DNA from 3 places in the Bradyrhizobium sp. UNPA324 genome. Region 3 is predicted to be linked to each of the others. Evidence: predicted binding sites of a transcription regulator. Region 3 holds the regulator's gene; each other region holds the start of a gene.
What was found. Region 3 encodes PhoB, which activates phosphate uptake and scavenging genes when phosphate is short. Its sites were predicted from a motif close to TGTCATNNANCTGTCAT; they were not measured.
Positions count from the first base shown of each region.

Region 1: a site for PhoB is predicted at 2,921-2,937, ahead of phnF (phosphonate metabolism transcriptional regulator PhnF). Genes of this name have one in related genera too.
Region 2: a site for PhoB is predicted at 6,169-6,185, ahead of UNPA324_RS09720 (LTA synthase family protein). Genes of this name have one in related genera too.

Region 1 is NZ_LFJD01000004.1:2,500,374-2,510,707, reverse strand. It holds gene UNPA324_RS12275 (alpha-D-ribose 1-methylphosphonate 5-phosphate C-P-lyase PhnJ) at 1-658, opposite strand, end outside; gene UNPA324_RS12270 (carbon-phosphorus lyase complex subunit) at 655-1,758, opposite strand; gene phnH (phosphonate C-P lyase system protein PhnH) at 1,762-2,370, opposite strand; gene phnG (phosphonate C-P lyase system protein PhnG) at 2,375-2,851, opposite strand; gene phnF (phosphonate metabolism transcriptional regulator PhnF) at 2,972-3,700, shown strand; gene phnE (phosphonate ABC transporter, permease protein PhnE) at 3,826-4,671, opposite strand; gene phnE (phosphonate ABC transporter, permease protein PhnE) at 4,668-5,552, opposite strand; gene phnD (phosphonate ABC transporter substrate-binding protein) at 5,625-6,560, opposite strand; gene phnC (phosphonate ABC transporter ATP-binding protein) at 6,635-7,444, opposite strand; gene UNPA324_RS12230 (transferase hexapeptide repeat family protein) at 7,616-8,284, shown strand; gene UNPA324_RS12225 (alpha-D-ribose 1-methylphosphonate 5-triphosphate diphosphatase) at 8,281-9,474, shown strand; gene UNPA324_RS12220 (DUF1045 domain-containing protein) at 9,493-10,191, shown strand; gene UNPA324_RS12215 (hypothetical protein) at 10,195-10,334, opposite strand, start outside.
Region 2 is NZ_LFJD01000004.1:1,992,149-2,002,482, reverse strand. It holds gene UNPA324_RS09755 (acetolactate synthase 3 large subunit) at 1-979, shown strand, start outside; gene ilvN (acetolactate synthase small subunit) at 1,004-1,546, shown strand; gene UNPA324_RS09745 (class I SAM-dependent methyltransferase) at 1,550-2,245, shown strand; gene UNPA324_RS09740 (EamA family transporter) at 2,292-3,182, shown strand; gene UNPA324_RS09735 (LysE family translocator) at 3,190-3,792, shown strand; gene ilvC (ketol-acid reductoisomerase) at 3,926-4,945, shown strand; gene UNPA324_RS09725 (SDR family oxidoreductase) at 5,108-5,956, shown strand; gene UNPA324_RS09720 (LTA synthase family protein) at 6,282-7,994, shown strand; gene UNPA324_RS09715 (glycine betaine ABC transporter substrate-binding protein) at 8,197-9,756, opposite strand; gene UNPA324_RS09710 (ATP-binding cassette domain-containing protein) at 9,753-10,334, opposite strand, start outside.
Region 3 is NZ_LFJD01000004.1:3,940,824-3,951,157, reverse strand. It holds gene UNPA324_RS19095 (putative bifunctional lysylphosphatidylglycerol flippase/synthetase) at 1-6, shown strand, start outside; gene UNPA324_RS19090 (ATP-binding protein) at 35-1,333, shown strand; gene pstS (phosphate ABC transporter substrate-binding protein PstS) at 1,478-2,491, shown strand; gene pstC (phosphate ABC transporter permease subunit PstC) at 2,634-3,623, shown strand; gene pstA (phosphate ABC transporter permease PstA) at 3,628-4,473, shown strand; gene pstB (phosphate ABC transporter ATP-binding protein PstB) at 4,470-5,288, shown strand; gene phoU (phosphate signaling complex protein PhoU) at 5,300-6,016, shown strand; gene phoB (phosphate regulon transcriptional regulator PhoB) at 6,039-6,746, shown strand; gene UNPA324_RS19055 (GcrA family cell cycle regulator) at 7,036-7,548, opposite strand; gene UNPA324_RS19050 (aspartate aminotransferase family protein) at 8,009-9,217, shown strand; gene argF (ornithine carbamoyltransferase) at 9,217-10,152, shown strand.

The DNA.
Region 1 (10,334 bases), 1.4 Mb from region 3:
GCGTATAGGGCGGGATCGCGTAGATGCGCTTCTCGCGGCCGGCGCCGAACAATTGCAGCGCCGGGCAATTATCCATCTTGGGATTGTCGAATTTCGGCGTCGGCGACGGGTCCATCACGTAGCGTGCGTTGACCTTGACCGGATAGGCATAGGCGGTGGCGATGTGGCCGAAGCGGGCGATGTCCTCGTAGAGCTTCACATGCATCAGGCCGTATTCGGCGAGCGCATGCATGCGCCGCGTCTCGGTCTCGCGCGGCTCGAGGAAGCGCAGCGGCTCCGGGATCGGCACCTGATAGACCAGCACCTGACTCTCGCTGAGCGCCGCCTCCGGAATGCGGTGACGGGTCTGGATCACCGTCGCCTCCTCGGTAGCCGTCGTGGTGGCGACGCCGGCGGTCTTGGCGAAGAATTTGCGGATCGAGATCGCGTTGGTGGTGTCGTCGGAGCCCTGGTCGATCACCTTCAGCACGTCCTGCGGTCCCAGGATCGCCGCCGTCACTTGCACGCCGCCGGTGCCCCAGCCATAGGGCATCGGCATTTCGCGGCTGGCGAACGGCACCTGATAGCCGGGAATCGCGATCGCCTTGAGGATGGCGCGGCGGATCATCCGCTTGGTCTGCTCGTCGAGATAGGCGAAATTGTAGGCCGGCGCGTTCATTCCGCGGCCTCCTTCATGGCATCGGGCGTTTGGGCATCGGCGAACTCTTTCCGCAGCTTGCGCAGCAGGCCGAGCTCGGACTGGAAGTCGACATAATGCGGCAGCTTGAGATGCTCGACGAAGCCGGTCGCCTGGACGTTGTCCGAATGCGACATCACGAATTCCTCGTCCTGCGCGGGCGCACGCACCTCCTCGCCGAGCTCGCGGCCCCGCAGCGCGCGGTCGACCAGCGCCATCGACATGGTCTTGCGCTCGCTCTGGCCGAAGGCGAGGCCATAGCCGCGGGTGAAGCACGGCGCTTCGGTCGCGGAGCCCTTGAACTGGTTGACCATCTGGCACTCGGTCAGCTCGATCGAACCGAGCGGCACGGCGAAGCCGGCGTCTTCCGCGAAAAATTCCACCTCGACCTCGCCGAAGCGGATCTCGCCGGCAAAGGGATGGTTGCGGCCATAGCCGCGCTGGGTGGAATAGCCCATCGCCAGCAGAAATCCCTCGTCGCCGCGCGCGAGGTTCTGCAGCCGCAGGTCGCGGCCGGCCGGGAAGTTCAGCGGCTCGCGGGTGAGATCGCCGACGCCGGCGCCCTCCTCGGCCTGCGGCGAGGATTCGATCAAGCCATCGCGGCCGAGAATGTCCGTCACGCGCGGCGTCGGCGCCGTGGATGCATCGGCCGTGGCGGGTGCCTCCGGCGCAAAGCCCTGCGCAAGCGAGGGATCGAGCAGGCGGTGGGTATAGTCGAAGGTCGGCCCGAGGATCTGGCCACCCGGAATGTCCTTGAAGGTCGAGGACACCCGCCGCTGCACGCGCATCGCGCCGGTGTCGACCGGCTCGCTCGCGCCAAAACGCGGCAGCGTGGCGCGGAAGGCGCGGACCAGGAAGATCGCCTCGATCAGATCGCCGCGCGCCTGCTTGATCGCGAGCGCCGCAAGCTCGCGATCATAGAGCGAGCCTTCGCTCATGACGCGGTCCACGGCGAGGCCAAGCTGCTCGGAGATCTGGTCGAGCGTGACCTCCGCAACGCTTTGGTCGCCGCGTCGCTTGTGGGCGAGCAGGCGATGGGCGTTCTCGATGGCGCGTTCGCCGCCTTTGACTGCGACATACATGCTTCAGCTTCCCTTGCTCACGACGCGCGTGGTGCGGGGGATCGCGACCACGGCATCATCGGCGACCAGCACGGCATCGATGCCGCGCGGAAACAGCGCCTCGTTGACATGCAGGCGCTCGAACAGATCGAAGGGCTTGATCGACGCCTGAAGCGTCGCGGTGCCGTCGATTCCGGGTCCGCGCAGCTCGAAGGAGCGACCTGATTCGAGGCTCTCGACCTGCAGGATCACCGTCGTCGAGCGATCCGGATATTCGCTGGTGCCGAGCGCGAAGCGCTCCAGCGCCGGCAGCAAGGCGCCGTCGCTGATCAGCGCAAAACTCGCGATCGAGCAATCCTGCACCACCGGCGCGCCGGTGTGGAATTTCAGCCATTTCACGATATCCGAGATCGCCGCCATCCGCGCGTCAAGCCAGAGCGGCGTGTCGTGGTCGAACAGCGTCAGCGCGATCGCCGCGGTGCCGCGCATCATCGGCTCTGGCGCCCCCGCTCCCGGCACGATGCGCTGGACCGAGCCGGGCCGCGCCATCGCGTCCATCACCGAGCGAAAGGTCGATTGCGCCGACAGCACCTTGTCGGCGAAGCCCGGCGGCAATTCCGCAATCGTGGTCATGATCTCACCCCTCACCGCGCACCATGGTGTAGAAATCAACTTTCGTCGCGGCGGTCTCGGCCGCCGCCTGCTTGCGGCGAATCATAAGCTGCTCGCGCAACGGGGCGATTACGTCGCGCTCGATGGCCGCACCAAAATCTGGGGATTGCACCAGCGCATCGCACAGCGCGATCAACCGCGCCTTCTCACTGTTCCGCCCGAGCGTGTAGCCGAAGCCGACCTCGCCGCTTGCAAGCCTCACGGCCGCGCGGGACACCGTGGCTTCGCCGAGGTTGAAGGGGGCGCCGTCGCCGCCGACCCGGCCGCGCAGCATGACGAGGCCGTTTTCCGGCGCACGCAAATCCTGATGGGCCGGCAGGGCCAAATCCAGAGCCAAGTCGCGGAGGCGGGCGGCGATCTCGCCCGCCTCCGCGTGCGCCAGCACGGCCATGGCGGCCTTGCGCTGGGCTTGCTGGTTGCTTTGCTGGGTCACCCGATCCACCGAACCTCTTGACAGAACTTGCCGCGCCGAAGTTGTCTATGATAATAGACAACTTCATACGGGCGCGCCATGACTGTTTCGTGACAAAGCCGTGATTTCTGGGCTAGGCTGACCGGCGATATGAGCATGCAAGACACTGCGTCGTCCGGCGTCGCGCTGTGGCGCCTCGTTGCCGACGGCATCGAGCGCGGCATCGCCGATGGCCGCTTTGCCGCCGGCGACAAATTGCCGGGCGAGATGGAGATCGCCGAAACCTATCGCGTCAACCGCCACACCGTGCGGCGCGCGCTCGCAGCCCTTGCCGAGCGCGGCCTGGTGCGGGCCGAGCGTGGCAGCGGCACCTATGTCGAGGCGCAGAAGCTCGCCTATCCCTTACGCTCGCGCACCCGTTTCTCCGAGATCGTCGGGGCCGGCGGCCGCGAGCCGCGCGGCCAGTTGATCGAGGCCTGCGACGATGTCGCCACCCGCGAGCTGGCGCGCGAGCTCGGCTTGAAAGCCGGCTCGCCCCTGGTGCGGATCGAGGCGATCCGCCTCGCCGACCGCACGCCGATCTGCGTCTCCACCACCTGGCTGTCGGCCGAGCTGTTTCCGAATGCGGGGGCGGTGTTCGCGGCGACGCGCTCAATGACGAAACTGCTCGCGCATTATGGCGTGCGCGACTATCGTCGCGGCGCGACCCGGATCACCGCCGGCATCGTGGACGCCACCGACGCGGCCCGGCTGGATCTCGCGCTCGGACGCCCGATCCTGGTGGTCGACGCCACCGACCACGATCTCCAGGGCAAGCCGCTGATGACCAAGCATTCCCGCTTCGCGGCGGAGCGGGTGGAGTTTCTGGTGGAGTCGTAGGGTGGGCTGCGCCGGCTCCGCATTTTCGTCATGCCCGGGCTTGTCCCGGTCATCCACGTCTTAAAGTTCCAACAGAAGAACGTGGATGGCCGGGACAAGCCCGGCCATGACGCGGAGAGAATCTTCTACGCCACAGCCCTTCGCCCGATGATCGCGAACCGCAGCTTGCCCGAGATGAAATCGATCGCGGCGACCGCAACCAAAATCATCAGGATCAGGAACGACACTTTCTGCCATTCCAGCACGCGAATCTGCTCGGCGAGTTGCAGGCCGATGCCGCCAGCGCCGACGATGCCGATGATGGTGGCCGAGCGCGTGTTGGATTCAATGAAATAGAGCACCTGGCCGGCGATGACAGGCAGTACCTGCGGCAACAGGCCGAAACGGATCTCGTGCAGCGGGCTGCCGCCGGAGGCGCGGATGCCCTCGACCTGCTTCTGGTCGGCCCCCTCGATCGCCTCCGAGAACAGCTTTCCGAACGCACCGAAATCCGACACCGCGATGGCGAGGACTCCGGCGAACGGGCCGAGCCCGACCACGTTGATCCACACCAGCGCCCAGATCAGGGTGTCGACGCCGCGGATCGAATCCAGGAAGCGCCGCACGGGAAAACGCAGGATCTGCGAGGGTATGATGTTGCGTGCGGCCAGCAGGCTGACGGGGAGCGCGAACACCGCGGCCAGCGTCGTCCCCAGCAGCGCGATCGACAGCGTCTCGCCAAGCGCCTTCAGATAGATCGGCAGCGACGAGCCGGGATCGGGCGGAATCATCATCAATGTGATCCAGCCGAGCTGGCTGAGACCTGCGAAGAACCGCGACGGCGAGAAGTCGAGATCGACGAGGCCGTAAATGAGGAGCGCGAACGCCGCGACGATCATCGCCGGCATGGCGAGCCGCGCGGACGCCGGCCGGTCGAACACGTCGGGGTAGCGCGCGCGAAGCTCTCGTGGATCGACCTCTCGCGGCGTCACGTCCGCGCCTCCTTGCCGAACAGGTGGCTGCGCAGCCAGCCGGTGGTGATGTCGATGATGAAGACCGTGACGATGATGGTGAGCAGGATGGCGCTGACGTCCGAATAGTAGAATTTGCGGATGGCGACGACGAGCTCCTGGCCGATGCCGCCGGCGCCGACGAACCCCATCACCGAGGCCTCGCGGACGTTGATCTCGAAGCGCAGCAGCGCGTAGCTGGCATAGCCCGCCGTCACCTGCGGCACGACGGCGAAGCGCATGCAGGAGAGCCAGCTCGCGCCGGTCGAGCGGATGCCCTCGACCGGCTTCATGTCGGCGTTCTCGACGATCTCCGAAAACAGCTTTCCGAGCGCGCCGGTGGAGTGGATCGCGATCGCGAGCACGCCCGCCATCGGTCCGAGACCGAAGGCGATCACGAAGATCAGGGCGAACACGATGCCGGGCACGGTACGGGCGAATTCTAGCAGGCGCCGGACGACGAAGCGCAGCCAGGGCGCGGGCGAGGTGTTTTCCGCCGCGAAGAAGTTCAGGAGAAACGCGAAGGTCGCGCCGATCAGCGTGCCGACGTAGCTGATCAGCAGCGTCTCGCCCAGCATCTTCAGCCATTTGCGCCAGCCCCAGAGCCACTCGCCGGCATCGGTCCAGACGCGCTGGCCGCTGTCGAGTGTGAGGATGCGGTCGAAATAGCTGACGAAATTGCCGAAATAGGTGAACAGCGTGCGCAGATTCACTTCCGCGCCGATCGCGGCGAGGACCAGCGCCGCGGCGAAGATCGCGATTCCCCCTAGCAGGCGGAGCCGCCTGCGCCCGACCGCCCGGCGATAGGCAGCGTTGAGGACGGCGAGCTGCTGCTCGGGTAGGATCGAAACCGCTGTTGTCATCGACTTCGGATGGGTCCGGTCAAAGAAGGAGCCGGGTTCATCGACCCGGCTCCAGGTGCGTCGTCCCGAAACTTAGGACGCCTTCTTCTTACGCAGCGCGTCGACGAACTTGATCAGCTCGATGGTGCCATCCCAGTCCTTGGTGGTGGCGGGATGAAAACCCTTCTTCTGGCCGTCGGAGAGGCGATCGAACGCGGCCTTGTCCTTGGCCGGCGCGTCGAAGAACGCCTTGGCGATAGCCGCCTTGGCGTCTTCCGGCAGGTCGGAATTGTAGGCATAGGGGCCGTTGATGATCGGCGCCGACTTGTGGATGATGCGGAAGTCGTCCTTCTTCATCGCCGAGCCGTCGGCGTTCTTCAGCATGCCCTTGGTCAGCATCTGCGCCAGCGTGGAATCGTCGTCGCTGGTCCACTGGTTGGCGGCAACGTCCACCGTCCCCTGCGACAACGCCAGCATTGCGTTCTCGTGGCTGCCGGTGAAGACGACCTTGCTGAAATAGCCGTCGGCATCGGGGATGCCCATCTTGTCGAGCTCGAAGCGCGGCACGTTATTGCCGGAGGTCGAGTTCGGATCGACCAGGCCTAGGTTCTTGCCCTTGAGCTGATCGACGCTCTTGTACGGGCTGCTCGCCTTGACGAAGAACACCGAATAATAGCCGGTCGAGCCATCGGCGTTGATGTCGTTGGCGAAGGCATCGGTCTTGACGCCGGTCAGGCGGGCGCGGGCGAACGAGGCCGAGCCGTAGCTGGCGATATGGATGTTGCCGGCGCGCTGGCCCTCGATGACAGCGGCATAGTCGTTGGCGATGCGCAGCGTGACCTTCACGCCCAGTTCCTTGGAGAGATAGCTCACGAACGGCGCCCAACGTTCGGTGACGCCGGAGGCGTTTTCCGCCGGAACGACCGCGAAGGTCAGCTCGGGATATTTGGCCTTCCAGTCGTCGGCGGAAGCGGAGGCCGTGAACGCGAGCGCGGCGGCGCCGGCGAGAACTAATCTGCGAGTGATCATGATATCCTCTTCATCTGTTGAGGTCGGTTGACGCAAAGACTTGAAACGAAGATTTGCAACGAAACGGATTTCGCTCAGGCGGCCGCGGCCGTTCCGAGCGCCGGGACGCCCTCGGGCACCGGTACAGGCATGCCGCCCATGACATCGGCGGCTTCGAGATCGTAGAGCTCGCGCGCGACGTGATCGGTCAGCGCGGACGGTGCACCGTCGAACACCACGCGCCCCTGCGCCATGCCGATCAGGCGGTCGCAATAGCTGCGCGCCAGATCCAGCGAATGCAGGTTGCAGAGCACGGTGATGCCGAAATGCTTGTTGATGCGCAAAAGCGCATCCATCACGATCTTGGTGTTGCGCGGATCGAGCGAGGCGATCGGCTCGTCGGCGAGGATGATGTCGGGTTGCTGCACCAAGGCGCGGGCAATCGCGACGCGTTGCTGCTGACCACCGGAGAGCTGGTCCGCGCGCTGCGCAGCGAGCGATGCGATATCGAACTGTTCGAGCGCGGACATCGCCAGCGCCTTGTCCTGCTCGGGCCATACTTGCGACAGCGAGCGCCAGGCCGGCATCGTCGCAAGGCGCCCCATCAGGACGTTGGTAAGGACATCGAGCCGGCCGACCAGGTTGAACTGCTGGAAGATCATCGCCGATCGCGCCCGCCATTGCCGCAGCTCCCTGCCGCGCAAGGCGGTGACGTCGACGCGATCGAACAGGATGCGGCCCTCGGTCGGCGTCACCAGGCGGTTGATGCTCCGCAGCAGCGTCGATTTGCCGGCGCCGGACCGTCCGATCACACCGACGAAGCCGCCGGGGGAAATTTGAAACGATGCGTCGTCCACCGCGGCTTTCGCGCCGAAGCGACACGTCAGACCTTCCACCACCAGCATGCAGCGCTCCAGATTAACTGGAGCCAACCGCTAACGCCGGCGCTTAACACTTGTGTGACAGGTGCTGTGCGGTGCGGCGATCCTACGCAGCTCATCCCCTGTCATCGCCCCGTCATGACATCGTCATCAAGCCGCTCGAAGAGGAACGCCCGCCCGCAATCCGGAACCAACATGGCCGCCAAAGCGCTTTCGGTCCAGCCGACCATCGATCCTTCGGCCACGCTGCACGAGACCAGGCTCGGCGCCTATACCGAGGTCGGCGCACGCACGATCCTGCACGAAGTGGCGATGGACGATTACTCCTATGTCGTGAACGACGCCCAGATCACCTACAGTACAATCGGAAAATTCTGCTCGATCGCGGCGATGACGCGCATCAATCCCGGCAATCATCCGATGCACCGCGCGACGCAGGCGCATTTCACCTATCGTTCGAGCGCCTACTTCGAAGGCGAGAGCGACGATACCGAGTTCTTCGAGTGGCGGCGGCAGCATCACGTCGATATCGGCCACGACGTCTGGATCGGCCATGGCGCGGTCGTGTTGCCGGGCCGCAACATCGGCACCGGCGCGGTGATCGCGGCCGGCGCCATCGTCACCAAGGACGTGCCGGCCTACACCATCGTCGCCGGCAATCCGGCCCGAATCGTGCGGCGGCGATTCTCCGAAGAGATCGCCGGGCGGCTTGCGCGGCTGGCCTGGTGGGACTGGGATCACGACAAATTGCGGCAAGCTCTGCCTGATTTCCGCAAGCTCGGGATTGAAGATTTTCTTGCGACATACGAAGCACGAGCGAGCTCTCTCGCCAATTCTCCCAGCAAACGAAGCGCGGTCGCGTGACAGACATTTTCCTTGAAGGCGGCGGGGCCCTGATCGGCACTGAGGTCGCCGAAACGTCATTGGCGGTATCCGGGCAGGACATCACTGCGATGGACGCCTCGCGCGGCCGGGCGCGGCTGGCGATCGATGCACGGGGCCTGCTGGTGCTACCCGGCATCGTCGATCTCCATGGCGATGCGTTCGAGCGGCAGATGATGCCCCGCGCCGGCGTCGACTTCCCGATCGACGTCGCGCTCGCCGACAGCGACCGCCAGGCGATCAGCAACGGCATCACCACGGTGTTTCACGCCACGACCTGTTCGTGGGAGCCGGGCCTGCGCAGCTGTGACAATGCGCGCGGCCTGATGGAGGCCATCGAGCGGCAGCGCCCGCAATTCGCCGCCGACACCCGCTTCCATCTCAGGCACGAGACCTACAATCTTGAGTCCGAGCCTGAAATCAGCCAGTGGCTGGCCGAGGGCCGCGTCGACCTGCTTGCCTTCAACGACCACATGGACGGCACCGTCGCCGACATGGCCAAGCCGCGCAAGCGCAACCGCATGGTGGAGCGCACCGGCCTGTCAGCCGAGGAATTCGATCGGCTGGTCGAACGCGTGACCTCGCGCGCCGACGAGGTGCCGGCTTCCGTTGCGCGCCTGGCCGCCGCAGCCCGTGCCGCCGAGGTGCGGATGCTCTCGCACGACGACGCCACACCGGCGATGCGCCGGGAGTTTCGCGAGCTCGGGGCTGACATCGCGGAGTTTCCGGTTAATGAGGAGACCGCGCAAGCGGCGGCGAACCACGGCGATGCCATCGTCTATGGCGCGCCGAACGTCGTGCGCGGCGGCAGCCACACCGGCTGGACCAGGGCCTCCGACATGATCGCCAAGGGACTCTGCTCGGTGCTGGCCTCGGACTATTATTATCCGGCGCAGCTGCTCGCCGCGTTCCGCCTCGCCGCCGATGGTGTGCTGCCGCTGCCGAAAGCCTGGGATCTGGTCTCCGCCGGACCCGCACGTGCGACCGGCCTCACCGATCGCGGCGTGCTCGACGAAGGCCGCCGGGCCGACATTCTGCTGGTCGACGACAGCCTGCCATTGCGACCGCGGCTGATCGCGGTGATCTCGGGCGGCAAGCTCGTGCATCTCACCGATGCAACACGCCTCCTCGCCGCCGCAGCGATGCCACGCGAGACTGTCGTTGCGGCGTAAATTGGTTATGCTGAGGCAATGACAGGTTTTCCCCGCTACGCGATCTATTTTGCCGCAGGCGCCGACAGCGCCCTCTCTCGCTTCGGCGCCGAGCTGCTCGGCTATGATGCCTATACCGGTAGCGAACTGGCCTTTCCCGCCGACGCATTGCGCGTCGCGCCGGACTGGTGCGATGTCAGTGCCGATCCCCGCAAATACGGTTTTCATGCCACGCTGAAGGCACCGATGGCGCTGACGCCTGGCAAGACTGATGCCGAGCTGATGGCCGCCTGCGCGAGTTTCGCCGACAAGTCTCGACCGCTTCCCGTGATCCGGCCGATTGTGGATTCCATCAGCGGCTTCATCGCCGTCATTCCGGCCGAGCCGGTCGAGGCGCTACAAGAGCTCGCCGCCGATTGCGTCCGTGAGTTCGATCCCTTCCGCGCCGCTCTGTCGGCGGAGGATCGCGCGCGGCGCAGACCTGAGAAGCTGAGCGAACGGCAGCGCGACTATCTGGACCGCTGGGGCTATCCTTACGTGATGGAGGAATTCCGCTTCCATATGACGCTGACCGGGCGGCTGGATGCGGAACGGCGCGGGGCGATCCTGGAGATGCTGCGGGCGCGGTTTGCGGCTTTGAAGATCGATGCGCTCGTGATCGATCGCATCGCGCTGTTTAGACAGCACGACGCGAGGGGGCGCTTTCGCATCGTCGACGAGTGGGCTTTGACGCGGTAGGTTTCACGACCGGCTCGCGAAATTGAAGCCGAGCGCCACCACGCCAACCACAATGAGGCTGGCCGCCCAGATCACATCCAGATTGAACCAGCTTCGTGAGACAAACCTCAATCCCAGGTAACGGTAGACCAGCCACGCCAGAC
Region 2 (10,334 bases), 1.9 Mb from region 3:
GGGCATGCACGGCACTTACGAGGCCAACATGGCGATGCATGATTGCGACGTCATGCTGTGCGTCGGCGCGCGCTTCGACGACCGCATCACAGGCCGCGTCGATGCGTTCTCGCCAGGCTCTAAGAAGATCCACATCGACATCGACCCGTCCTCGATCAACAAGAACATCCGCGTCGACGTGCCGATCATCGGCGATTGCGGCAACATCCTCGGCGATATCCTGCAGGTGTTCAAGGCTGAGGCGAAGAAGCCCGAGATCAAGAATTGGTGGCAGCAGATCGCGCAGTGGCGCGCCCGGAACTCGCTCTATTACAAGAAGAGCAACGACGTCATCCTGCCGCAGCATGCGATTCAGAGCCTGTTCGAGGCCACGCGCGGCAAGGATACCTACATCACGACCGAAGTCGGCCAGCACCAGATGTGGGCGGCGCAGTTCTACGGCTTCGAGGAGCCGCATCGCTGGATGACCTCGGGCGGTCTCGGCACCATGGGCTACGGCCTGCCGGCCGCGGTCGGTGTGCAGGTGGCCCATCCCGACAGCCTCGTCATCGATATCGCAGGCGATGCTTCGGTGCAGATGACGATGCAGGAGATGTCGACGGCGGTGCAGTACGAGCTGCCGATCAAGATCTTCATCCTGAACAACCAGTACATGGGCATGGTGCGGCAATGGCAGCAGCTGCTGCACGGCAACCGCCTGTCGCATTCCTATTCGGAGGCGCTGCCGGATTTCGTCAAGCTCGCCGAAGCCTATGGCGCCGTCGGCCTTCAGGTGCACAAGCCCGGCGATCTCGACGGCGCCATCCAGGAGATGATCTCGGTCAAGCGCCCCGTGCTGTTCGACTGCCGCGTCGCGGCGCTCGAAAATTGCTTCCCGATGATTCCGTCCGGCAAGGCGCACAACGAGATGCTGTTGCCGGAGCAGGCCAATGACGAGGCGACCGCGAAGGCGTTCGCCGGCGGCAAGGCGCTGGTGTGACGAGAAAGACTTGAGGGGACGACAATGAACCAGCCCGCATCCGCTTACTTCATCGAAGAGCGCCACGATCCGAACGAGACGCACACGCTTGCAGTGCTCGTGCAGAACGAGCCGGGCGTGCTCGCGCGCGTCATCGGCCTGTTCTCAGGCCGTGGCTACAACATCGAAAGCCTCACGGTCTCGGAGACCGAGGCCCAGAAGCATCTGTCGCGTATCACCATCGTCACCACGGGAACGCCGATGGTGATCGCGCAGATCAAGAATCAGCTCGATCGCATGATCCCGGTCTATCAGGTCGTCGACATGACCCAGACGCGGCGCTCGATCGAACGCGAGCTCGCCATGGTGAAGGTGCGCGGGCAGGGCGAGCATCGGGTCGAGACGCTCAGGCTTGCGGATGCGTTCCGCGCCCGGGTGATCGACGCCACCACCGAGAGCTTTGTGTTCGAGATCACAGGCAATACCGACAAGATCAACCAGTTTATCGACCTGATGCGCCCGCTCGGGCTCGTCGAGGTGTCGCGCACCGGCGTTGCCGCGATCGGCCGCGGGCCCGAAGGGATGTGAACCATGCTGGCGCGCGACTGGTACTACAACGAGCGGAACCGGATGGGGATCGAGCCCGCTGTGGCCTCGATCTACGACGCCCACGACGATGCCGATCTGCGGGCGCGCGCCGCGCTGAAAATGCTTGGCGTCCAGCGCGGCTGGCGCATCGCCGATATCGGCTGCGGCAACGGCGTGCTGGCGACCGAAGCGGCGCTGATGGGTGCCGAGGTCGACGCCATCGACATCTCGCCGGCGATGCTGGCGCTCGCCGAGATCTACGCCCGCGACCGCAAGGCGCCCGTGCGCACCCAGTCTGCCGGCCTGCTCAGCTTCGCCTATCGGCCGGAATCCTACGACCTGATCGTCAGCGAATTCACGCTGCATCACCTGCCGGATTTCTGGAAGGCGGTGGCGATGTCGCGGATTTTTCGCGCGCTCAAGCCCGGAGCAACGTTCTATCTGCGTGACATCGTCTACTCATCGATGCCCGACGCAATCGAGCGCGACGTCGAGCAATGGGCCGACTTCCAGATCAAGAACCACGACTTTTCGCGCGAAGGCGTCGTCACGCATATGCGCGACGAATATTCCACCTTCGGCTGGGTGATGGAGCGGATGCTGACCGACGTCGGCTTCACGCTGGTCTCGGCCGATTACCACGCACCGATGCACGGCACGTATCTGCTGCGCAAATCAAGAGCCGGCGAGCAAGGCTAGACGAATAACAACAGGGCTGCACGACAGGGCAGAACCGAGAACAACAATGAAGCCGGCCGATATCCTCATCGCCATCCTGGTGGCGATCATCTGGGGGCTTGCCTTCGTGGCGAGCCGGATCGCGCTTGACGAGCTTTCGCCGGAGCTGATGACGGCGCTGCGCTTCAGCGTGGCTGCGGTCCCATGCCTGTTCATCCGCAAGCCCAAAATCGCCTGGTCGCTGCTGATCGCGATCAGCTCCACGTTGTTCCTCGGCCAGTTCCTGAGCCAGGCCTATGGCATCGCTCACGGCGTGCCGGTCGGGCTGACCAGCGTCATCGTGCAGAGCCAGGCGCTGTTCACGATCGGTTTTGCCGCGATGGCCTTTGGCGAGCGTCCGACACCGATGCAGGCACTCGGCATCGGTATCGCTGCAATCGGCCTCCTGATGATCTGCGGCACGGTCGGCTATGATTTCAGCGTCGCTGCGTTTGCAGTGCTGATGATCTCGCCGCTCAGCTTTGCCGTCGGCAATCTGCTGCTGCGCAACGCCCGCGGCGTGCCGATGTTCGACCTGTTCGCGTGGTTGTGCCTCGCCTCGGCGGTGCCGCTTTTCGTGCTGGCGCTGATCGCCAATGGCCCGGCGCCGACCTGGACATCGCTGAGCCACATGTCGCTGACATCGGCTCTCTGCATGTTGGCGCTTGGCGGCATCTCGACGAGTATCGCCTATTGGCTGTGGGGCCGATTGCTGCGCGACTATCCCGCCGCGCAAGTGGTGCCATTCGCGCTGCTGGTCCCGTTCGTCGGCTCGGCCGCCTCCAGCATCGTGTTCGGCGAGCGGTTCGGACCCTTGCGCCTTGCCGGCATGCTGACCGTGATCGGTGGTATCGCCGTGATGGTGCTGGCGAAGCGGCCCAACGCGTTACCCGAAGAACCGTTGCCGAAGACGGCGTGAGGTGAGCATGTCCCAGTCGCTGTTCTATGCCTTCCTCATCTTCATGGTCGTGATGTATTTCACGCCGGGGCCGAACAACATCATGCTGCTGTCCTCGGGCCTGACCTACGGCTTCCGGCGCACCATCCCTCACATCGTCGGCATCGTCCTCGGCTTCGCTTTCATGGTCGCCGCTGTCGGCCTCGGGCTCGGCTCCGTGTTCCTGGCCTATCCGGTCCTCCAGACCATCCTGAAATATGCCGGTGCCGCCTACCTGATCTATCTTGCCGCCGCGATCGCCATGTCCGGCCCGACCAAACCGCGGGAGGGGAATGGCCGCGGCCCGATGACCTTCTGGGGCGCGGCGATGTTCCAATGGATCAATGCCAAGGGCTGGGTGATCGTGATCGGCACCATCACCGCCTATGCGGCCATCGCCCAATTCCCGCTCAATATCGCGATCCAGACCGTGATCAGCCTGATGGTCGGCACCGTCTCGACCGTGGTCTGGGCCCTGTTCGGCTCCGCATTGCGGCCGGTCCTGACCTCGGAGCGGCTGGTCCGCGCCTTCAATATCCTGATGGCGCTCCTGCTGCTGGCCTCCCTCTACCCCGTTTTCATGGATGCATGATGTCGCGGATTTCCATGCAGAAACGGGTTTCCCTCAGGGCTGAAAATGCTCTAGACAGCCCCCGAAATCCGCAAATTTCACCCTTCGGACACTGACCATTGGCCGATTTCGGCCCTGAACGAGGAAACGACCTATGCGTGTTTATTACGATCGCGACGCCGACCTGAACCTGATCAAGGGCAAGAAGGTCGCCATCGTCGGCTATGGCAGCCAGGGCCATGCCCATGCGCTCAATCTGAAGGATTCCGGCGTCAAGGAAGTCGCCATCGCGCTGCGCAAGGGTTCGGCCTCGGCCAAGAAGGCGGAAGCCGCCGGCTTCAAGGTGCTGGAAGTTGCCGAAGCCGCCAAATGGGCCGACCTCGTCATGATGCTGACCCCGGACGAGCTCCAGGGCGACATCTATCGTGAGCACCTGCACGACAACATGAAGAAGGGCGCCGCCCTGGTGTTCGCGCACGGCCTCAACGTCCATTTCAACTTGCTCGATCCCCGCGCCGATCTCGACGTGCTGATGATCGCGCCGAAGGGCCCCGGCCACACCGTGCGCTCGGAATATCAGCGCGGCGGCGGCGTGCCCTGCCTGATCGCGATCGCCAAGGACGTTTCCGGCAACGCCCATGACCTCGGCCTGTCCTATGCCTCCGCCATCGGCGGCGGCCGCGCCGGCATCATCGAGACCACCTTCAAGGAAGAGTGCGAGACCGACCTGTTCGGCGAGCAGGTCGTGCTTTGCGGCGGCCTGGTCGAGCTGATCAAGGGTGGCTACGAGACGCTGGTCGAAGCCGGCTACGCCCCGGAGATGGCCTATTTCGAGTGCCTGCACGAAGTGAAGCTGATCGTCGACCTGATCTATGAAGGCGGCATCGCCAACATGAACTACTCGATCTCCAACACCGCCGAATACGGCGAGTATGTCACCGGTCCGCGCATCATCACGGACGAGACCAAGAAGGAGATGCGCAAGGTTCTGGCCGACATCCAGGGCGGCAAGTTCGCCCGCGACTGGATGCTCGAGAACAAGGTCAACCAGACCTCGTTCAAGGCGACCCGCGCCAAGCTCGCTCAGCACCCGATCGAGGAAGTCGGCGCGAAGCTGCGCGACATGATGCCCTGGATCAAGAAGGGCGCGCTGGTCGACAAGTCGAAGAACTAAGCATTTGTGCCCCGGACGCAGCGCAGCACGTTGGTGCTGCGCTGCTGATCCGGGTCCAATGCGGCTGCTGGGTCCCGGCTTTGCGCTTCGCTTCGCTGCGCTTGTCCGGGACACCAGGAGAAATCCAAGGCATGATCGCGGGAACCTGAGGGAGGAGGGACCATGCGATCTGTCGTCGTCACCGGTGCGTCCACCGGCATCGGCTGGGCCACTGCAAGATTCCTGATCGGGCGCGGCTATCGCGTCTTCGGCAGCGTTCGCAAGCAGGCCGACGCCGACCGGCTCAAGGTTGAGTTCGGCGCCAATTTCACGCCGCTGCTGTTCGACGTCACCGACGAGGCTGCCGTGCTGGCGGCTGCGCGAGAAGTCCGCGAGGCGCTGAACGGCGAGACGCTGGCGGGCCTCGTCAACAATGCCGGTGTCGCGGTGGCCGGCCCCGTGCTCGAATTGTCGGCAGACGATTTCCGCCGCCAGATGGACATCAACGTCATCGGCCCCGTGATCGCGACGCAGGCTTTCGGGCCGCTGCTCGGCGCCGACGCCTCGCTGAAGGGCCCGAAGGGGCGGATCGTGATGATCAGCTCGGTCGCGGGCAAGAACGGCAATCCGCTGTCGGCGCCCTACTGCACCTCCAAGCATGCCATCGAAGGCCTTTCCGAAAGTCTGCGCCGCGAATTGATGCTGTTCGGCATCGACGTCATCATCGTCGCTCCCGGCGCCGTGAAGACGCCGATCTGGAGCAAGGCCGAGCAGATCGATCTCTCCGTCTACCAGAACTCGCCCTACCTGCCGGCGCTGAACAAGGTCATGGCCTTCATGATGGACCTCGGCGCCAAGGGCCTGCCGGCCGAGCGGGTCGCCGAGATCGTGTTCGAGGCGCTCACGGCGGCGAGTCCCAAGGTGCGCTACCAGATCACCCCTGACCCGATGCGCCATCTGATCGCGGCCGTGCTGCCGAAGCGGACGGTCGACCGCATCATCGCCAAGCGGCTCGGGTTCCTGCCACAGTAAGGCAGGGGCTTCAGCCCGCCGCTACGGTCTGCCCACGGGGATGGCGAGCCATCGCGCGCATGGCGGAAGGGGTGATCGACCTGTTTATCGCCGGGATCGCAAAGCCCTAGCACCGCAAGCGGCTTTTGCCCGCCGCCGTGCAGGACGTCCCGGCTCGCGAACGTTAAGCGAAGGTGGGACCACGACGCGCGTTGCCTGTCCTTGACCGTTCCGTTACAGTTTTATGACACGGTGCAGGCTTCCGGCTGCGCCGGAGGGCCCTGGCCGTTTTCGGCTGGCCAGAGGGCTTGGCATCACCGCGCCGGACCAGAGTTGCGTGTCGTCGATGGCGTCCGCGCCCAATCCAGGTCCTTCTGCCACGACCGCCGTGCTGGCGAGCGTCGCCGCGCTCGGCATCTGGCGGCTGCTCGCCGTTGCCGCGCCGCATCTGGCCGCGCTCGCGCTGATGTACCAGACCGAGACCGATTTCGGCTCTCGCCTCTCCTTCGTGCTGGCCTGGGGCATCCTCAACTTCTTCTGGATCACGCTGCTGCGCCGGCCGGCGCTCTCCGGCGCGCTGTCGCTGACCATGGTGGTTGTGCTGGTGCTGTTGTCGCGGCTGAAGCACGACGTCGTGCAGATGACGGTCAACTTCATCGACCTGATGATGATCGACCGCGACACCGTCGCCTTCCTGTTCACGATCTTCCCGAATTTGCGCTGGTCGGTGATCCTGGCCGGCTTCGTCACGCTGCCGCTGATGTACGCGCTGTGGTGGCTCGATCCGTTCCGCATTCGCCGCCTGCCCGCGCTCGCCTGCAAGCTGGCCTGTCTGGCCGCGCTGGTCGGTTATTCGCTCTATCATCCCGATGAGGCCTGGCGCGGCTATTACGACGACGGCTATCTGTCGAAATTCTTCCGCTCCGGCGTCAGTTCGGTCGCCGATTTCGTGCAATACGGCTTCATGGAATCGGCCGCTGCGACCAATGAGCGGCTCAATCTGCCGCTGGTCGATTCCTGCCACCCCGCCGGGCGCCGGCCGAACATCATCATGATCCATGATGAATCGAGCTTCGACATCCGCGCCGCCGGGGGCATCAAGGTCCCGCAGGGCTATGGCAGCCACTTCAAATCCTGGGACGGCAAGCAGCGTACGTTCCTGGCCGAGAGCAACGGCGGGCCGAGCTGGTTCACCGAATACAACGTGCTCGCGGGACTGTCCTCGCGTTCGTTCGGCCGCTTCGCCTATTTCGTGACACGCATCGCCTCAAACCGCGTCGAGCGCGGGCTGCCGCTGGCGCTGCGCCGCTGCGGCTACGACACGATGTCGCTGTATCCCGCCTATGGCGGCTTCATGGGCGCACGCAGTTTTCAGATGACGACCGGCGTCGAACGCTTTTTCGACTCCAAGGATCTCGGCGCCAAGGACGTCGAGCCCGACAGCTTCTTCTACAATAGGGCGCTGCAGCTGATGGGCCAGCAGCCGCCCAACAAGCCGCTGTTCACCTTCATCTATCTCGGCGCCAATCATTTCCCCTGGGAGACGCGCTTCCGCCCCGAGCTGCTGCCGAACTGGCGCGCGCCGGGCAATGTGGCGTCGATCGACGAATATCTGCGCCGGCAGGCGATGAGCGCCGAGCAGTACAAGGCGTTTATCGCGGGTCTGAAGAAGACGTTCCCGGGCGAGCCCTTCCTGATCGTGCGTTACGGCGATCATCAGCCGGAATTCGCGCCGCAGATCCTCGAGCCCGGGCTCGATGAGGGCGCTCTCGGCAAGAAGCTCGACGCCTACGATCCGCGCCTCTATGCGACCTATTACGCGATCGATTCCGTCAATTTCGAGCCGGTGAAGAGCGATGCCGTGATGGACACGATCGACGGGCCCTATCTGCCGCTGGTCATCCAGGAGGCCGCGGGCATCCCGCTCGACCCGTCCTTTGCCGAGCAGAAGGAGATCATGCTCCGCTGCAAGGGCGTCTTCTACGGTTGCAAGGACGGCGCCGAAGCGCGGCGACTGAACCGCCTGCTGATCGACGCGGGGATGATCCGGGGGCTGTAGTCTCTCGCTTTACCCCAACCACTACTCATTGACCGTCACCCTGAGGTGCTCACCGAGCGGCGTCAGCCGCTTGGTGAGCCTCGAAGGGCGACAGCCGGGCTGCATCCACAACCGTGGCCGTGCATCCTTCGAGGCTCCCCATGGGACGCGTTGCGTCCCATGCCTCGCGCCTCAGGATGACGGAGCTTGAGCGGAGCTAGGCCTACCGCCCTCCCACCTTCTCCCACAACCACCTCGCCACCGCGTCCGGCGATGAGTTGGCGTCATTGCCGCTGGCGCGCAGGTTTGCCTCGCGCATCGTGGCGATGTCGATCTTGCCGAGCAGCGGCCTGAGCGCCGCCTGCAATCTCTCGTCGCCGGCGCGCTTCGGTGCGAGCAGAAGGATCGCATCGTAAGGCGGAATCGCGTGCCTGGGGTCGTCGAGCGCGACCAGGTCGTATTTCGCGATCAGGCCGTCGCTGGTGTAGCCGGCGATGACGTCGACCTCGCCGCTGGCCACCGCCGCATACATGAAGTCCGGCTGCATCTGGCGCTGGGCGCGGAACGAAAGCCCATAGGCCTTTTGCAGCGCCGCCCATTCCGGCCGTGAGAAGAATTCGTAGTCGCCGGCAATCGACAGCGTCGATGCGTGCGCGGCGAGGTCGGTGATGGTGTGGATGCCAAGCGCCTCGGCACGCTTCTTCGGCATCACCAGCGCATAGGCGTTCTCGAAGCCGAGCTCGCCGAGCAAAACGATGTTGTCCTTCGCCAGCGCCGTCTTCAGCTCCGCTATCAACTCGGCGCGCGGCTTGATGTCGGTGCGGTGCAACTGGTTGGCCCAGAGCGTACCGGAATAATCGACATAGAGATCGATGTCGCCGGCCTTCAGCGCCCCGAAGACCACGCTGGAGCCGAGGCCGGAACGCGTCGTGGCCGGGAGGCCCGCCGCCCGGAGGCGATCCCGCATCAGCGCCGACAGCACATATTGCTCGGCGAAGGTTTTGGCACCGACCACGTAGCCCGACGACGAGCGTCCCATGGTCGGCACCAGCGTTGCCGCGACCAGCGCCGCGATGCCGGCCGCGCCGAGCCCGCTGCGCAGACGGCTGCGCTGGCGCAGGCCGCCCTCGATCAGGCCAAGCAGCTGATCGACGGCGAGTGCCAGCACGGCGGAGGCAACGCAGCCGAACAGCACGAACACCCAGTTCTGGGTCTGAAGCCCGGCAAAGATGTAATTACCGAGGCTGGACTGCCCGATCGGCGTCGACAGCGTCGCGGTGCCGATCACCCACACCGCGGCGGTGCGGATGCCCGCCATCATCACCGGCAACGCCAGCGGCAGCTCGACCATGATCAGCGACTGCCGTGTGGTCATGCCGACGCCCTTGGCGGCCTCGACCAGCGCGGGATCGATGCCGTTGAGCCCGGTGATGCCGTTACGCAGCACCGGCAGCATCGAATAGAGCGCCAGCGCCAGCATCGCCGGCAGGAAGCCGAACGCCGAGAAGGACACGCCGAACCAGGCCAGCGTCACGGACGCCGCCAGCAGCAGCAGCGGATAGAACAGCGCCAGCAGCGCCAGTCCCGGCACCGTCTGCACGATGCTGGCGAGTGCGAGCAGGACGGTGCGCGGCGCCGGGCGGTTGCGCGTCAGGATCGCCAGCGGCAGGCTGACGGCGAGACCGAGCACGAGCGCGGCAAGACTCACCCGTACATGGTTGCCGAGATAATCGGGCAGATGCGACAGCGCCTCGCCCCAGCGCGGATCGGTGAAGAGGCTCATGCCGCACCGCCCTGCGGCAGCAGCGCGTTCAGCCGTTCGACCTGGCGGCGCGGTGTGCGCAACAGCTCCAGCACGTAAGCGTCGCTGCTGTTCGACAGCTCGGCGGGTGTGCCCTGGGCGAGCAGCTTCCCGCCGCGCATCACCGCGATGCGGTCGGCGAGCAGGATCGCCTCCGTCATGTCATGCGTGATCATCACCGTGGTCAGACCGAGCTTGCGGTGCAGCGAGCGATAATCGTCACCGAGCGCGTCGCGGGTGAGGGGATCGAGCGCGCCGAAGGGCTCGTCCATCAGTACGATGCGGGGCTTTGCGGCCAGCGCCCGTGCCACCCCGACGCGCTGGCGCTGGCCACCGGAGAGTGCCTCCGGCAGGCGGTCGCGATGCGCATCGCGGTCGAGCTGTACGAGCGCAAGCAGTTCGTCGACCCGCGCGGCGATGCTCGCCACAGGCGCGCCCAGCAATTTGGGCGTGATCCCGATATTGTCGGCGACGCTCAAATGCGGAAACAGTCCACCAGCCTGGAAGACGTAGCCGATCCGCCGCCGCAGCGCGACCGGATCGACATTCCTCACGTCCTC
Region 3 (10,334 bases):
TCTTAGGACAAGCCCTCCAGGAGAAGTCCGCCCGATGGCGATCGACGCCCCATCTTCTCCCTCCGCCCAGCCCTGGTCCGACCGGCTGCGGCACTCGACGATCATCCTGATCGCCGCGGCGCTGGCGCTGTCCGTCATCGTCTCGCTCGGCGAATTGTCGGCGCTGCACGCCGCGATCGTGTTCCTCTGCATCGCCGCCGCTGCGCTGATCCCGTGGCGCCTGCATGATACCGCAGCGTCCCGTGACGACGTCAGGCGCATCAACCCGGTCGAGAGCGCGGCGGTGGCCGCGGTCGTCGCCGGCATGCCGGATCCGGCAGTGCTGCTCGACCGCGCCGGCCGCGTCATCCATCTCAACGCCGCCGCCGCCCAGCTCGCGCCGGCGCTGCGCAGGAACGAACTCGCCCAGTTCGCGCTGCGCTCGCCGGAGATCATCACGGCGCTGCGCGAGGCGATCGCGACCACCGAGCCGCGGCGCGCGACCTATCTCGACCATGTCCCGGTCGATCGCTGGATGGAGCTCATGATCACGCCGGTGCCGGTGCCGACCAGCTTCGGCGGCGCCGACAAATGCATGCTGATGACCTTCCACGACCAGACGCCGCTGCGCCGGGTCGAGGAGATGCGGGCCGACTTCGTCGCCAACGCCAGCCACGAGCTGCGCACGCCGCTCGCCGCGCTGTCGGGCTTCATCGACACGCTGCAGGGGCAGGCCAAGGACGATCCCAAGGCCCGCGAGCGCTTCCTCGGCATCATGCACAACCAGGCCACCCGCATGGCGCGCCTGATCGACGACCTCTTGTCCCTGTCGCGGGTCGAGCTGTCGGCCCATGTCCGGCCCGACACCCTGGTCGATCTGCTGCCGATCATCCGCCAGGTTGCGGACGGGCTCGAGCCGCTGGCGCGCGAGCGCCAGGTCGAGGTCGAGATCCATTTGCCTGATAGCCCGGTGATGATCGCGGGCGACCGCGAGGAGCTGCTCCGCCTGTTCGAGAATTTGATCGAGAACGCGCTCAAATACGGCGCCTCCGGCGGACGCGTCATCGTGTCGCTGACCTCGGGCGCGGCCGCTGACGGAACTCAGGAAATCCGGATCATGGTCCGCGATTTCGGCCCCGGCATCGCGCCCGAGCACCTGCCGCGGCTGACCGAGCGGTTCTACCGCGTGGACGTCGGCGACAGCCGCTCGCAAGGTGGAACTGGACTCGGATTATCGCTGGTGAAACATATTCTTAACCGCCATCGCGGCAGGCTTTTGATCGAAAGCGTGCCAAAACAGGGGGCGACTTTCACCGCCTGTTTTCCCCAGATCAGGACTTCGGCTCCAGCCTGAAATTCAAGCGATTTCAAGTGCTTGCTGGTGTCATCCGACTGTCACGAAACCTTCGTAAAAGCACAGCTGACCGCTCCTAAAGGGGCGGCGCGGGGAGCGCGATCGGGCGCGGATGGCGCTTCGCTCCCCCCAATGGAGACCAGCATGAATTTCCTCAAGACGATGGTCGCTGCCGGCTTGGTCGCCGCATCGACGACGGCGGCCTTTGCGGCCGACATCACCGGCGCCGGCGCGACGTTCCCGTTCCCGATCTATTCAAAGTGGGCTGACGCTTACAAGAAAGAGACCGGCAATGGTCTGAATTACCAGTCGATCGGCTCGGGCGGCGGCATCAAGCAGATCCAGGCCAAGACCGTGACCTTCGGCGCGACCGATATGCCGCTCAAGGCCGAGCAGCTCGAGAAGGACGGACTTGCGCAATGGCCGATGGTGATGGGCGCCATCGTTGCCGTGGTCAACCTCGAGGGCGTCAAGCCGGGCGAGATGGTGTTCGACGGCGAGACGCTGGCCAACGTCTATCTCGGCAAGATCACCAAGTGGGACGATCCGGCCATCAAGAAGCTCAATCCGAACGTGAAGCTGCCGTCGGAGGCGATCACCGTGGTCCGCCGTTCGGACGGTTCGGGCACCACCTTCAACTTCACCAACTATCTCTCCAAGGCCAGCGCGGACTGGAAGAGCAAGGTCGGTGAGGGCACCGCGGTCGAGTGGCCGGTCGGCGTCGGCGCCAAGGGCAACGAAGGCGTGTCGGGTAACATCGGCCAGACCAAGAACTCGATCGGCTACGTCGAGTACGCCTATGCCAAGCAGAACAAGCTGACCTATACCGCTCTCGTCAACAAGGCCGGCAAGACCGTGCAGCCGACCGTCGAAGCGTTCCAGGCGGCCGCCTCCAACGCCGACTGGGCCAAGGCGCCCGGCTACTACGTCATCCTCACCGACCAGCCCGGCGACAAGTCCTGGCCGATCACCGCGGCGACCTTCATCCTGATGCACAAGTCCGCCACCGACAAGGCGGCCTCGCAGGAAGCCATCAAGTTCTTCCGCTGGGCCTTCAAGAACGGCGGCAAGGCGGCCGAGGAGCTCGACTACATCCCGATGCCGGACAGCGTCGTCCAGCAGATCGAGAAGACCTGGGCTGCCGAGATCAAGAGCTAAGGCACGCCTCTCCCGGACGCGCGGCGCCGCTGCGCTGGGCCGGGACCTGAAGAAACCAGGCCCCGGATCGGCGCTGCGTCATCCGGGGCACGGCACTAAAAACAAGCGTATAAAACGGGTACAGGGGATCGGCGTGGCAGAAATGGCCGTTCAGAGCGATGTAATCGACGACGCCGGACCGTATGACCGCGCCAAGGCCTTGAGCGCGTTCAAGCTCGGCGACGTCACCTTCTACTGGATCACGCGGCTGTCCGCGATCTCGGTGCTGCTGATCCTCGGCGGCATCATCATCTCGCTGATCGTCGGCGCGTTCCCGGCGATGCAGGAATACGGCCTCTCCTTCCTGTGGACGCAGCGCTGGGCGCCGTCCGCCGATCCGCCCGTGCTCGGCGCGCTCGGGCCGATGTACGGCACGCTCGTCACCTCCTTCATCGCGATGCTGATCGCCATTCCCGTCGGCCTCGGCATTGCCATCTTCCTCACCGAGCTCTGCCCGCAATGGCTGCGCCGCCCGATCGGCATGGCGATCGAGCTGCTCGCCGGCATTCCCTCGATCATCTACGGCATGTGGGGCTTCTTCGTGCTGGGCCCGTTCCTGGCCAACACCTTCCAGCCCTTTATGATCAGGATCTTCGACGGCGTCCCCGTGCTGGGCGCGATCTTCGCAGGTCCTCCGTCCTATCTCAGCCTGTTCAACGCCGCGCTGATCCTCGCCATCATGGTGCTGCCCTTCATCACCTCGATCTCGGTCGACGTGTTCAAGACGGTGCCGCCGGTCTTGAAGGAAGCCGCCTACGGCGTCGGCTGCACCACCTGGGAAGTCGTCCGCAGCGTAGTGATCCCCTACACCCGCGTCGGCATCATCGGCGGCGTCATGCTGGCGCTGGGCCGCGCGCTCGGCGAGACCATGGCGGTGACCTTCATCATCGGCAACTCGTTCCGGATCTCCTCGTCGATCTTCGCCCCGGGCACCACGATCTCCGCGGCGATCGCATCCGAATTCGCCGAGAGCGACGGCCTGCACCAGTCCGGCCTGATCCTGCTCGGCTTGCTGCTGTTCGTGCTGACGTTCTTCGTGCTCGCCGCTGCGCGGCTGATGCTGATGCGTCTGGAAAAGAAGGCGGGAAACTAGCGCCATGAACCCGATCTACGCACGCCGCCGCCGCAAGGACATCGTGGTCCGCGGGCTCTGCATTGCCGCCGCCGCCTTCGGCGTCACCTGGCTCGCGCTGATCCTGATCACGCTGCTCTACAACGGCGTTGCGGGGCTCAATCTCGAGCTCTTTACCGCGGACACGCCGCCGCCGGGCTCGACGGAGGGCGGCCTGCGCAACGCCATCGTCGGCTCGATCATCATGACCGTGCTCGGCGTCGGCATCGGCGCGCCGCTCGGCCTGTTCGCCGGCACCTATCTCGCCGAGTACGGCCCCAACGACAAGCTGACCTCGGTGATTCGCTTCATCAACGACATCCTGCTCTCGGCGCCCTCGATCATCATCGGCCTGTTCATCTACGGCGCGGTGGTGGTGCCGATGCGCGGCTTCTCGGCGATCGCGGGCGCGCTGGCGCTCGCCGTCATCGTCATCCCGGTGGTGCTGCGCACCACCGAGGACATGCTGCTGCTGGTGCCGAACGCGCTGCGCGAGGCGGCAAGCGCGCTCGGCCTGCCGCGCTCGCTGGTGATCAAGCGCATCGCCTACCGCGCCGCGCGCTCCGGCCTCATCACCGGCGTGCTGCTCGCCACTGCCCGCGTCGCCGGCGAGACCGCGCCGCTGCTGTTCACCGCGCTGTCGAACCAGTTCTTCAGCCTCGGCCTGAACAAGACGATGGCCAACCTGCCTGTCACCATCAACAACTTCGTCCAGAGCCCCTACGCCTATTGGAAGCAGCTCGCCTGGAGCGGCGCGCTGCTGATCACGCTCACCGTGCTCGCCCTGAACATTGGCGCCCGCATCCTCGGCGCCGAGAGGACTGCAAAATGACCGATCTGTCCGTATCCGTGAGTTCCAGCGCTCATCTCGCGTCGCATCCGCTGCCGGAAGCGCCCGCCAAGGTGACGGTGCGCAACCTCAACTTCTATTACGGCGAGCACCACGCGCTGAAGAACATCAACCTGACGCTCGGCACCAACCGCGTCACGGCGTTCATCGGCCCGTCCGGCTGCGGCAAGTCGACCCTGCTGCGCATCTTCAACCGGATGTACGACCTCTATCCGGGCCAGCGCGTCACCGGCCAGCTCATGCTCGACCAGACCAACATCCTCGACCCCAAGCTCGACCTCAACCTGCTGCGCGCCCGGGTCGGCATGGTGTTCCAGAAGCCGACGCCGTTCCCGATGACGATCTACGAGAACATCGCTTTCGGGATCCGGCTCTACGAGAAGATCTCGAAGTCCGAGATGGACGACCGCGTCGAGAAGGCGTTGCGCGGCGGCGCGCTGTGGAACGAGGTCAAGGACAAGCTCAACGCCTCCGGTCTGTCGCTCTCCGGCGGCCAGCAGCAGCGCCTGTGCATCGCCCGCACCGTCGCGGTGCGGCCCGAGGTGATCCTGTTCGACGAGCCCTGCTCGGCGCTCGATCCGATCTCGACCGCCAAGGTCGAGGAGCTGATTCAGGAGCTGGCCGAGAACTACACGATCGCGATCGTCACCCACAACATGCAGCAGGCGGCGCGCGTCTCCGACAAGACCGCCTTCATGTATCTCGGCGAGCTGATCGAGTTCGACGACACCAGCAAGATCTTCACGTCGCCGACCGATCGGCGTACGCAGGACTACATCACCGGCCGGTTCGGCTGAGGAGACGCAATATGGGTACTGAACATACCGCGAAGGCTTTCGACACCGACCTTCAGGAGCTCACCCGCCTGGTCGCCGAGATGGGCGGGATCGCCGAGCGCATGATCGTCGATTCCGTCGATGCGCTGATCCGCCGCGACGTTCCGCTCGGCCAGCGCGTCGTCACCACCGATGCCGATCTCGACGCGCTGCAGAAGCGCATCGAGGAGCGCGCGGTGCTCACCATCGCTCGCCGCCAGCCGATGGCGGTGGACTTACGCGAGATCGTCGGCGCCATGCGGGTTGCGACCGACCTCGAGCGCATCGGCGATCTCGCCAAGAACATGGGCAAGCGCGTCGCCGCACTGGAAACCGACTTCCATCCGCTCAAGCTGTTCCGCGGCCTGGAGCACATGACCGACCTGGTGCAGCAGCAGGTCAAGTCGGTGCTGGATGCCTATGCCGCGCACGATCTGCCGGCGGCGATGGCGGTGTGGAAGGGCGACGAGGAAGTGGACGCGATCTGCACCTCGCTGTTCCGCGAGCTCCTCACCTACATGATGGAGGATCCGCGCAACATCTCGTTCTGCATTCATCTGATGTTCTGCGCCAAGAACATCGAGCGGATCGGCGACCACGCCACCAACATCGCCGAGACCGTGTTCTACATGATCGAGGGCCAGGCGATCACCGACAAGCGGCCGAAGGGCGACATGACGACGTTCGCCACGACGATCCCGAATACCTGAAGACTTAAGGAGCGACGACACCATGGGCGCACGCATTATGGTGGTTGAGGACGAAGAAGCTCTCACCGAGCTGCTGCGTTACAACCTCGAAGGCGACGGCTATGACGTCGAGACGGTGATGCGCGGCGACGACGCCGACACCCGCCTCAAGGAGCACATTCCCGATCTGATCGTGCTCGACTGGATGCTGCCGGGCCTGTCCGGCATCGAGCTGTGCCGGCGCCTGCGCACCCGTCCCGAGACCAAGCAGCTGCCGATCATCATGCTCACCGCACGCGGCGAGGAGAGCGAGCGGGTGCGGGGACTTGCGACCGGCGCCGACGACTACATCGTCAAGCCGTTCTCGGTACCAGAGCTGCTCGCGCGGGTGAAGGGCCTCTTGCGGCGCGCCAGCCCTGAGCGGCTCGCGACGGTGCTGGCCTATGGCGACATCGAGCTCGACCGCGACAAGCGCCGCGTGGCGCGCTCGGGCCGCCCGATCGATCTCGGCCCGACCGAATATCGCCTGCTGGAGTTCTTCCTGGAGCATCCCGGCCGCGTGTTCTCGCGCGAGCAGCTGCTCGACAGCGTCTGGGGCCGCGACATCTACATCGACGAGCGCACCGTCGACGTCCATATCGGCCGCCTGCGCAAGCTGCTCAATCTCGGCCGCGAGCAGGATCCGATCCGCACCGTCCGCGGCGCCGGCTACGCGCTCGACGATCGCTTCGCGAAGGCCGAGCAGACGTAAGGTTTGCGAGCCGTGGTTGGCAGCTGCGGCCACAACATCGGTGTCGTCCCGGACAAGCGTCTGCGCAGATCCGGGACCTCAGCGCGAGCGCTTGCGCTCGTCGCGATTAACCACAGGCAGCAATTGTTTTGCGAAAAGGTAACTCCGAGTCCCCGTAACCACATCTTGCGGTGGCTATGGGTCCCGGATCTGCGCGCGCTTGTGGCGCGCTTGTCCGGGACGACATCGGGTGTGTCGAGGCGCCGTCGTGTGACGGCTACCGTTCTTGCAATCAGCTAGATCCGCGAACTCACCGCGTGCCCGGCTTCGGTGCTGCGCGCCGACGGTCCGCTGCCGGCTGATACGCCACGCGCGAGTGCTGGGCGCAGTAGGGCAGGCCGGACAATGCCTTGCCGCCGCAGAAGAAGAAATCCGGGCTCGAGGGATCGCCGACCGGCCAGTGGCAGGTCGCCTCGTTCAATTCGAGCAGCGACAGCCGCTGGCTCATCGGCACCACGTTGTCGTAGGTGAGCGGCTCGGCCTCGACCTCGACCTCGAAGGCCTGCGCCAGCGCGGTGTTACCGCGCGCAATGGGGCGGGTCACCCGCATCATGTGCTGCGCCGGGCGTGCCTTGCGCGGCCGGGGCGCGGCCGACGAAGGGCTCTTGGCGCGGCCGGACAGACCGAGCCTGTGCACTTTGCCGATCACGGCATTGCGGGTCACATTGCCGAGCTCTGCTGCGATCTGGCTGGCCGAAAGTCCGGCCTCCCAGAGCTTCTTCAGCTGCTCGACGCGATCGTCGGACCAGGTCAAAACCGTCATTGCACCCTTTCCCTCGCTGCGCGACTGCCATCCTGGCGGTCGGTGCGGCGAATGCCTAAGCCTCGAAAAACCCGTGCCGCCGGAATCCCTTAACGCTCGCCGGGCGCGCAACTGACGCCCGAACGTTTACGCCGGTACATGAGGACTCTTGGGATCAGAACCGCTGCACGAGATGTCGTATCTGACAAGCCAAACGCTACAATATGGCGTGACTCACGCGCAAGAGTCCGCCGACTCGCTTCCACATGTTCCGTGGTGAAAAACCCGCAAAATCGCCACCGCAAGACTACGGAATCAGCGTTTCCTGAGGCTTTCCGGGCGGCATTGACACCCGTTTCACCAGGCATAAGATAGTGCCGCGTGCCGCCCTTAAAAGGCGGCACGTTTCGTTTTCCGGGCCGGTCAATGGTGCGTTGCGCAATGCACGCGTCACACCGTCCGCAACATTCAAGTGAACGTCATGACTAACAGCGCAGCCCCGCATTTGCTCCCCGTTTTCGCCAGGGCCAACCTCGGTTTCGAACGCGGCGAAGGCTGCTGGCTGATCGCGACCAATGGCGATCGCTATCTCGATTTCACCTCGGGCGTCGCTGTGAATGCGCTCGGCCATTGCCACCCGCATCTGATCAAGGCCTTGCAGGAGCAGGCGACGAAGCTGTGGCACATGTCGAACCTGTTCCAGAGCCCGGACGGCGAGAAGCTCGCCGCGCGCCTGTGCAACGAGAGCTTTGCGGACTTCGTGTTCTTCTGCAATTCCGGCGCCGAAGCGCTGGAGGGTGTGATCAAGCTGGTGCGCCATCATCACTTCTCCAAGGGCCATCCGGAACGTTATCGCATCATCACCTTCGAAGGCGCCTTCCACGGCCGCACGCTGGCGACGTTGGCTGCAACGGGGTCTGCAAAATATCTCGAAGGTTTTGGTCCGCCGATGGATGGCTTCGACCAGGTGCCGCATGGCGACCTCGAAGCCGTCAAGAAGGCGATCGGCCCGGAGACCGCCGGCATCCTGATCGAGCCGATCCAGGGCGAGGGTGGCGTGCGTTCGGCACCGCCCGCCTTCCTCAAGGCGCTGCGCCAGCTCTGCGACGAGAAGGGCCTGCTGCTCGCCTTCGACGAGGTGCAGACCGGCATGGGCCGCGCCGGCGATCTGTTCGCCTACAGGCGCACCGGCGTCACGCCCGACGTGATGTCGCTGGCCAAGGCGCTCGGCGGCGGCTTCCCGATCGGCGCGGTGCTGGCGACCGCGGATGCTGCGGCCGGCATGGGGCCCGGTTCGCACGGCTCGACCTTCGGCGGCAACCCGCTGGCGATCTCCGCGGCGAACGCCGTGCTCGACGTCATGCTCAAGCCCGGCTTCTTCGACCACGTGCAGAAGATGTCGCTGCTGCTGAAGCAGAAGCTCGCCTCCGTGATCGACCGCCATCCCGACATCGTCAGCGAGGTGCGCGGCGAGGGCCTTCTGATCGGCATCAAGGCCGTGGTGCCCTCGGGCGATCTCGTGGCCGCCTTGCGTAACGAAAAGCTGCTCACCGTCGGGGCCGGCGACAACGTCGTGCGTTTCCTGCCGCCTTTGATCGTCACCGAAGCCGAGATCGAGGACAGCGTCGGGCGGCTGGAGCGGGCCTGCACCGCATTGTCGGTCAGCCAGACCAAGCGGGCGGCAAGCTGATGAGCAAGTCCCCCAACAAGTCGCCGAAGCACTTCCTCGACATCAACGAGCTGCCGCTGTCGGAGCTCAAGCGCATGCTTGCCGCATCCTCCGCCATGAAGGCGAAGCAGAAAGCGCATCAGCCGGTCAAGCCGCTCGAAGGCAAGACGCTGGCGATGATCTTCGAACGCCCGTCCACCCGGACGCGCGTGTCGTTCGATGTCGCCATGCGCCAGCTCGGCGGCGAGCCCATCATGCTCACCGGCGCCGAGATGCAGCTCGGCCGCGGCGAGACCATCGCCGACACCGCGCGCGTGCTGTCGCGCTATGTCGACGCCATCATGATCCGCATCCTCAATCACGAGGCGCTGCTGGAGCTCGCGGCCAACGCCACCGTGCCCGTCATCAACGGCCTGACGCGGCGCTCGCATCCCTGCCAGGTGATGGCCGACCTCATGACCTTTGAGGAGCATCGCGGCCCGATCGAGGGCAAGACGGTGGCCTGGACCGGCGACGACAACAACGTGCTGGCGTCCTGGGCCCATGCCGCCGAGCGCTTCAAGTTTCAGCTCAACGTCGCGACCCCTCCGGAGCTCGCGCCGAAAAAGGCGATGCGCGACTTTATCAAGGCGACCGGGGCGCCGATCGTGCTCGGCACCGATCCGGAAGCCGCCGTGCGCGGCGCCGATTGCGTCGTCACCGACACCTGGGTGTCGATGGGCGACAAGGAAGGCGAGCATCGCCACAACGTGCTCAAGCCCTATCAGGTCAACGGCAAGCTGATGTCGCTCGCCAAGCCCGATGCGCTGTTCATGCACTGCCTGCCAGCCCATCGCGGCGAGGAGGTCACCGACGAGGTGATCGACGGCCCGCAATCGGTCGTGTTCGACGAGGCCGAAAACCGCCTGCACGCGCAGAAGGGCATTCTGGCCTGGTGCTTCGACGCGGTGAAGTAGCCGCGCTGGAAGCCCGGCTGCCGCCTCGCATACAATTGTCGTCCCGGACAAGCGCGCCACAAGCGCGCGCCGATCCGGGACCCATACCGCGGAATCTCTCTTGTGGCAGGCGGCCGGAGGCAGGCAGTCTTCGCCAAATCGCAGCTTGTGGTTATGGGTCCCGGATCTGCGCTCCGCTCAAG